Regions from separate parts of the Shewanella sp. JNE2 genome, predicted to be linked through region 2. Evidence: predicted binding sites of a transcription regulator. Region 2 holds the regulator's gene; the other holds the start of a gene.
What was found. Region 2 encodes sigma-54, which starts transcription at its own class of promoters, with help from an activator protein. Its sites were predicted from a motif close to GTTGGCACGNNNNTNGNNT; they were not measured.
Positions count from the first base shown of each region.

Region 1 (4,235 bases), 2.3 Mb from region 2:
GTACGCCATTGATCGACACTTCAGCCGCACGGCGCATCATATTGAACATGCTAATACGTAGATGACGCGCAAATCGCTCGTTAACAATTTCGAGTGTGGGCATGCGCCCACGTACAATACGATCTTGGGATGAAAAGTCGTAGGATCGCGCATCTTGGCTAGCAGCATCAAGATCATCATCGTCATCGACGTCATCAACCCCATGCAGTAGCGCATCAATTTCGTCTTGGCTTAATAAATCACTCACTATATTGCCTTAGCCTCTTTAGGGTACTGAAATTACGGGTTATTGCATCACAAAACCGGTGAATAGCACTTTTTCGACCACTTTACGTCCCGTTACGGATTGCAGTGTATTTTGAACACTAAGAAGTGCTAATTGACGAGCTTCATCCTTACCTGCTTGAGTGCTTAACTTTTGCACATCTGAACTGCTAAAAGTTGTCAGGAGAGCATCTTCAATGAGCGGAATATGTTTTTGTATCAGGACCTCATCATCGGAACCTCGGACCATCAGCTGTACTTTAATTTCGACTAAACGAGCCCGATCTGGCCCGGGTAAATTAAAGAGAAAAGGACGAGGCATGGGCACATAAGAGGCGACCAGTTTATCATTTGAAGGTGTTTCAACCACAGCCTCTACAGCTTCAGAGGATGACTCATCTGAACTGCCGAGAAAAAACCATAATGCACCACCAATCAATAGTGCAACGAGTACACCGATACCAATAAAAATAAAAAGTTTTTTCTTACTTTTAGGCGTATCAGTATTTTCAAGTTCTAACGATTCTTCGTTGGCCATTCACTGTGCTCTTCAATTTAGACTTAAGTCTTTACATTTTATGCATCATATCAAAATGTAACAATGCTATTTAATCCTATAGGTTACCTGCTTAAGCGTAATAATCTATACCAGAATGCAGACTAGTAGTTTGATTTAAACCTAAATCCAGTTCTTCTGCTGAGAATTCATCCAAATTTGTGCTTCCAGAACCGTTACTTTCGCCAAAACCACCATCGCGACCTTGTTCTTGCTCACCTTGTGATACATGACTATCTGCGAGTTGCATTCCTTGCTCTTGCAATAATTCACGTAATCGAGGGATAGCTTGCTCAACCATGTCACGGGTTTGAGATTGAGTCACATGAAACTGTACTTGGGTTTGATCGCCGTGCACTTGGATTTTGACCGTCATATGGCCAAGCTCAGGTGGATCAAGACGAATTTCAGCGTGTTGGATACCATTACTCACCATCGTAATGAGCTGTTGTTTCATCACCGGAGAAAATCGTTGGATCATCTCCTGCATCTGATTTGGCGTTTCAACGCCTTGACGCAGTGAAAGTTGAATTTGCGGGATATCTTGACGATTCACTTGCGGTTGAGTAGGTGATGTTGTCACTGAAACGGGTTTAAACTCAGAGGCGACTTCGTCATCAAGATTAAATGAAGTCGGTGAACTTGACTCTAATGTAACAGCTAACTTGGCATCTTTAAGTTGTACGTTTGTCGCAAGCCGTTCTGATCCATCTAGCTCAATGTTTTTCGGAGTTGCCACATCCTCCGCAGTCCCTAATGTATTTAAGGCTGCAGTGGTTGCACTAACAAAAGATTCCTTCTTTGTACCATCAATACTGTTTGTATCTTTTAGACCCGTTGTAAAAGCATTTTGTTGGGCAATAGACGACTTATCTGCAGAAAAAGACCTGATACTATCATTTTCTCCCATAATAGGTTGAGCATCTACTATCCCTTGTTTCTGTTGTTTAGCGGCTTCTTGGCTAACCAATTCGACCGTGCTTTCTTCAACCAATACGCTCTGCTCTGGCAGTTCCCCATTGTTTTGTGACGCAATAGCTCCATCTAGCATGCTTGGCGTTGATAGGGGTAAAGCCAAATTAATATCGGGTAAGTTAGTGGCATCAGCCTCAGCAATCAAGGCTACACCCGATTCATCCATATCTGACGAATCAACTAATAACTCGGCTAATTTATCTAACTCAGAGGAAAAACAACCCTCAGCTTGAACGGCAGAAGTACCAATATCCAGATCCATTTCCTGCAGTAGCGGCAATTTGTCGCCCTCTGCGGCCGTTTTTTTCATTTCGTTTGCCATGCTAATCTGGGCAAAAATCAAACTCACATCATCCTCTTCACCTTGGGATATATCATTGGAGGATGCTGATTTAGTCAGTTCAATCGCGCGTTCTTGAGACGTTGAAGGCTTTTGGGTAGATGAGGAAACACTGGTAACTGAGGCTAAAGCTGCAGAAAAATCTTCACTACGCGTTTCTGGAGTCGATGCTTTACCTGCACTTGCATTATTATTTGCCGCTTTTGGTAATAATATATTCGTCATTTGTTGCATATCGGCTCCCAACCCCCCCCAGTTAAACTCAACAGTAACGGAGTAAAACGTCAATTTATGCTGTAACAGCAATGTTGTGTATGAAATTAAGCAAATAAAATGCCAACACGAAAGTTATATGATAGTTAATAAGATTTACGAAAGCGCGTATCGGCACAAATACAGGCTATTTATGTCGGCGGTAAAACTGTTGAGATGCAAACTCATCGGTCATTTTCTGCTCTCTTTTCAATTCTAATGTATCACGTTTTTTCGCTTTATTAGCGAGAAGCAGTTCGACTGCCTTGCGCTTCTTTTGTTTTTCTAGCCAATGGTGCTGACGATACTCTTTTTGCTTTTCGCCATCAGCCACCACCCGGTTTTGTTGGGCTATGGCATCATCAATCTGACGAATAAAACGATGAAATTGGTGATAATGACTTGCGCTAATCGCTTGACCTTGCTGAGACTGCATTTGCTTCATGTAATCTAAACGATAGTTGTTTAAGGCATTGAGCTGATGTTGGCGTTTTTGACATTCTAATTGGGCCGATTTCAGTAAGAGCGAGGCTTGCTCTTCAGCATCAAGCGCTAAATTAAGTACCAGTAATAAGGGATCTGCATTCGCCATCATGGCCTCGGTTATTTACACTGTGCAGCAAGTTGAGCCAGCATCGATTGACTATCTGCAAAGCTAAAGGCATCACGCATGGTTTGCCTTAAGAAGGCATTCATCGCCGGTTGCAGACGTATCGCATTATCGATCCGAGGATCACTACCTTGGGCATAGGCCCCGATAGAAATCAAATCCCGATTCTGTTGATATAAAGAATAGGTTTGCTTTACACGACGCATCGCTTCTAAATGCTCATTAGAAATAACCATCGGAGCAACACGGCTAATTGATGCTTCAATATCAATCGCGGGATAGTGCCCCGAATCAGCCAGAGCACGCGATAATACGATATGGCCATCCAGAATCGCTCTTGATGCATCGGCAATCGGATCTTGTTGATCATCGCCTTCGGTCAATACGGTATAAAACGCCGTAATAGATCCCTGTCCAGGACCACCATTACCCGCACGTTCGACAAGACGGGGCAATTTAGCAAATACTGATGGTGGATAACCTTTTGTTGCAGGCGGCTCCCCCACCGCTAAAGCGATTTCCCGCTGCGCTTGGGCATATCGAGTCAAGCTATCCATCAATAACAACACGTTATAGCCTAAATCACGGAAATACTCAGCGATACGCGTTGACGTTTCACAGGCGCGAAGGCGCATTAAGGGTGAGGTATCCGCCGGAGCCGCAATAACAACGGAGCGAGCTCGCCCCTTTTCACCCAAAATTTCTTCAATAAATTCTTTAACTTCTCGTCCCCGTTCACCAACCAACCCCACCACAATAATATCTGCAGTAGTACCACGGGTCATCATACCCAGAAGCACACTTTTACCGACACCAGAGCCCGCAAAGAGTCCCATGCGCTGACCTTTACCAACGGTCAACATGGCATTAATCGCACGTACGCCAACATCAAGGGGTTCCGTTATTGCACGGCGAGATAAGGGATTAATGGCAGAATTATGTCTTGGTGCATATTGATCGGTTTGCAGCGCACCTAATCCATCAAGAGGAACACCATTGCCATCGAGTACACGGCCTAATAAAGATAAGCCTACTTTAAGCCCTGTTTGCTCTCCAAGTGGAATGACTCTCGCTCCAGGGAGTACACCTCGTAACTCTTCAATGGGCATAAGATAGAGTAACTCATCATCAAACCCGACCACCTCAGCCACTAAATCTCCCGCCATGGTTTCGATAGAACACAAACTACCAACAGGCGCACGGCAACCACTCGCCTCTAAAGTGAGACCAACAACCCG
Region 1 is NZ_CP096169.1:3,037,348-3,041,582, forward strand. It holds gene fliM (flagellar motor switch protein FliM) at 1-247, opposite strand, end outside; gene fliL (flagellar basal body-associated protein FliL) at 287-802, opposite strand; gene MZ182_RS13565 (flagellar hook-length control protein FliK) at 894-2,369, opposite strand; gene fliJ (flagellar export protein FliJ) at 2,536-2,979, opposite strand; gene fliI (flagellar protein export ATPase FliI) at 2,991-4,235, opposite strand, start outside.
Region 1: a site for sigma-54 is predicted at 2,458-2,476, ahead of MZ182_RS13565 (flagellar hook-length control protein FliK). Genes of this name have one in related genera too.

Region 2 (4,235 bases):
GATGGTTTTCCCCATACCCGTTTCAAGCATCAAAAGACCAAGCACACTTGCCGCTGAGGCTTGTTTATCGCCTTGTATTAACGTTATTGTTGCATCAAACTCAGAGGCTAACACCACCAATTTTGTGGCGGCGCGGGCGTGTAAACCGAGCTTATTACAGATGGTAATCTGACGTTCAAGCTTTGGCATGATCTAGCTCTCGATGGCGTACATTGACCTTATGTTTACCATTACTAAATCGCTTCGCTAATTGTTCTGCCACATAAACCGATCTGTGCTGTCCACCTGTGCAACCAATCGCAATGGTTAAATAACTGCGATTATTACGCTCAAGGTGTGGTAACCAGGTTTCTAGTAAGTTTTCTATCTGCCAAATGAACTTGTTTACCAGGGGCTGGCGATTCAAAAACTCAGCCACAGGTTCATCTAGGCCTGTCAGTGGACGCAATGCTAACTCCCAATGGGGGTTAGGTAAAAAGCGCACATCGAACATAAAGTCGGCTTCTGTAGGCATGCCATTTTTAAAGCCAAAGGACTCAAAGTAGATGACTAATTCTTTATCAACGCTACCAAGAAGAATTTGTCTGACTTGATCGCTTAAATCATAGATATTTAAATTTGAAGTATCTATGTAGTGATCTACCAGTTTGGACATAGGTTCGAGCAGTTTGCCTTCAAGTTTAATGGCTTCTTGTAGGGATACTCGACTTTTAGATAACGGGTGCAGGCGGCGCGTTTCACTGTAGCGTTTAAGTAACACTTTATCGCTTGAATTGAGGAAGAAGCTGGTAATCTCCGTCCCTGCTGGCAGGTTAGAAAGCTGCTGAACCAGCACTTTATCTTGCTCTGGCATATTACGAACATCGACACTAATGGCGACAAGATCGTTACTGCCTTTGAGTTGCTCAAGCAAACTGCCTATTAGTGGCAAGGGAAGGTTATCGACACAGTAATAGCCGAGATCTTCAAGCACCCTAAGTGCGACAGATTTGCCTGAGCCAGAGCGGCCTGACACTATGACCAGTTTCATCCAGTGATTACCTGATAGAGTTCCGTTTCATCATGCGTCTTACGCAGTTGTTTTAATATTTGTTTATCACTTAGCTTTTCTGCCATGCACGACAACGTGCTTAGGTGCTGTTGGCATTGATCCGCCGGCACAAGCAGTGCAAACAAAATATCAACAGGTTGCTTATCGATAGCGTCAAAAGCTATCGGTTCCTCACATTTTACGAGTATTGCAATGGGTTGTGTAATATCGGTTAATCGACCATGTGGAATGGCGATACCGTTACCTATACCTGTGCTCCCCATCTTTTCGCGCGCCACAAGGCTTTCGAAGATCTCTTGAGATGAGAGGGTGGGGTACTGGGCAGCGGCTAAGTCACTGATGAGTTCCAGTACCTTTTTTTTACTGCCCGGAGTGGCGCAGGTAGTGCACTCCGGCCTCAGTATGGTACAAAGTTCCATTATTAGTGTTTTGTTAACTTCTCTTTGTGTTTAATAACCTGACGATCAAGTTTATCGATCAGGACGTCTATGGCAGCATACATGTCAGTATGCTCTGAAGTTGCAAAAACTTCACCACCGGTGAGGTTGATTCGCGCTTCGGCAATCTGTTGCATTTTCTCAACATTGAGCACAACGTGCACATTATGGATCTGTTCGAAATGGCGTTCAAGTTTTGAAAATTTTTCCTCTACATATGCCCGTAACGATTCAGTAATCTCGATATGGTGTCCAATGAGCTTTATTTGCATAGAAACGTCCTCCGATATCCATAGTAGGCTATAAACTTTTACGCTGATTGGAAGGGGGAATAAGCATTGCTTCTCGATACTTCGCAATGGTTCTGCGCGCAACATTTATTCCCTGTTCTGCCAGAAGTTGTGCCATCTTGCTGTCGCTTAATGGTTTTTTCTGGTTTTCCGCGGCAACCAGTTTTTTAATAAAGGCTCTGATTGCTGTGGATGAGCACTCACCGCCATCGTCAGTCCCGACATGGCTTGAGAAGAAGTATTTTAGTTCAAAAAGTCCCTTAGGGGTATGTATGTATTTTTGAGTTGTGACCCGTGAGATGGTGGACTCATGCATTTCAACCGCTTCGGCTATATCGTTAAGTACCATAGGTTTCATAGCTTCTTCACCGTACTCAAAGAAGCCTTGTTGGTATTGAACGATACAATTGGCCACTTTGAGTAAGGTGTCGTTACGACTTTCTAAGCTCTTGATAAACCATTTGGCTTCCTGCAGATGGCCACGAATAAATTGGCTGTCTGCTTGGCTTTTTGTGCTGCGAGCCATGGCGGCATATTGCTGGTTTACATTGATTTTGGGCATGCAATCTGGGTTGAGTTCTACCACCCAACGGCCATTTTTCTTCGATACCGACACATCTGGGATCACATATTCTTCATCCATCGGTGTGATCAACAAACCTGGGCGAGGGTTCAGCGTTTGTATCAGTGCGATACCATCCCGAAGTTCATCTTCTTTCAGTTTGGTTTTACGCATTAACAGCCTAAAATCGCGAGCAGCGATCAGATCTAAATGATCTTTGATCAACATGCGGGCATTTTCGAGATGTGGTGTGTCCGGCGAAAAATGGGATAGCTGGATCAGTAAACATTCGCTGAGATCTCTTGCTGCAACACCAACAGGATCAAAGTGTTGGATACGTTTAAGTACAGCTTCGACTTCGTCTAACTCAATCTCATGATTTCCCATCGCTTCGAGAATATCTTCAGTACTTTGGGTGAGATAGCCCTGATCATCAATGGCATCAATAATGGCAGTGGCAATGGCAAGATCGGTTTCAGAGAAGGGGGTGAGGTTTTTTTGCCATTCTAAATGTTCATGCAGGCCCTCGCTGGTTTCCCCCTGAAAGGGCATATCGTCTTCTCTACTGCCACCCGAACCTGAGTTGGGTGAGGCGGTAAATACTTCATCCCAAGTGGTATCCATGGGCAGTTCATCTGGCATAGATTCTTTGGTCAAGGATTCTGCGGTATCAACAGTGGAGCTATCTTGTTCGGGGGGCAGTGGGCTTGATTCGCTGAAATCGGTGTCTGATAAATTCTGGTTGCGTTCTGTAGGTGCGTCAAATTGCTCATCTTCCAGCTCAAGAAGAGGATTAGAGTCTAAGGCTTGCTGGATCTCTTGTTGTAATTCCAATGACGAGAGCTGCAACAGACGAATCGCCTGTTGTAACTGTGGCGTCATGGTTAACTGTTGGCCCAGTTTGAGCTGGAGTGACGCTTTCATGTTACCGCTGATCCCTACGTTATTATTTTTGAATGAGGCCGCTTGTTATCAGTGAGTGGAGTCTAGTCGCGATAATTTTAGGCTATAGACTCCGCTGGAGTAACTATAGCCTGAATTGTTCACCTAAGTACACAGCCCTAACTTGCTGATTGTCTAAGATCTCTGCAGGAGTTCCCTCGGCAATCAGGTTTCCATGACTTACTATGTAGGCATGTTCACATACGTCTAATGTTTCTCGGACATTGTGGTCTGTGATAAGTACGCCTAAGCCACGACTCTTAAGTTGTTCGATAATTTTTTTGATATCGATGACGGAAATCGGATCAACGCCCGCAAAAGGCTCGTCGAGTAGAATAAACTTTGGATTGGCCGCGAGGGCGCGGGCAATTTCAACTCGGCGACGTTCACCCCCCGAAAGGGACATACCTTGGCTATCGCGAATATGGGTAATATGGAACTCTTCGAGTAGGTGTTCCAGTTCTTCTTCGCGTTCTTCGTCTTTTAGCTCTTTACGGGTTTGTAATACCGCCATGATATTGTCGTGAACGGTCAGCTTACGGAAGATACTGGCTTCTTGTGGTAAGTAACCAATTCCTTTGCGGGCGCGAAGATGCATAGGGTCTGCAGTTAAATCATCATTGTCGATAAAAATATGGCCTTTATCGCTTTTTACTAACCCAACCACCATGTAAAAGGTCGTGGTTTTACCTGCACCATTTGGGCCGAGTAAGCCAACAATTTGGCCGGTTTTGACTGTCAGACTGACGTCTTTAACAACTTGGCGGTTTTTGTAGCTCTTCGCGAGATTTTGTGCTCTTAGGGTGATTTGGGTCATTGAGAATCCTGCTCTTTCACAGGTTTATCTGCGGGTGTTTGGGTTTTGAGATCATCCTGATAGTTTTCAGGTTGGATGATAGTGATCACGCGATCATCACCACTCCCTGTGCTTTCTGCGATCAGTTTTTGTTGAA
Region 2 is NZ_CP096169.1:724,211-728,445, forward strand. It holds gene MZ182_RS03255 (HPr family phosphocarrier protein) at 1-189, opposite strand, end outside; gene rapZ (RNase adapter RapZ) at 176-1,030, opposite strand; gene ptsN (PTS IIA-like nitrogen regulatory protein PtsN) at 1,027-1,470, opposite strand; gene hpf (ribosome hibernation promoting factor) at 1,473-1,760, opposite strand; gene MZ182_RS03275 (RNA polymerase factor sigma-54) at 1,789-3,264, opposite strand; gene lptB (LPS export ABC transporter ATP-binding protein) at 3,368-4,099, opposite strand; gene lptA (lipopolysaccharide transport periplasmic protein LptA) at 4,096-4,235, opposite strand, start outside.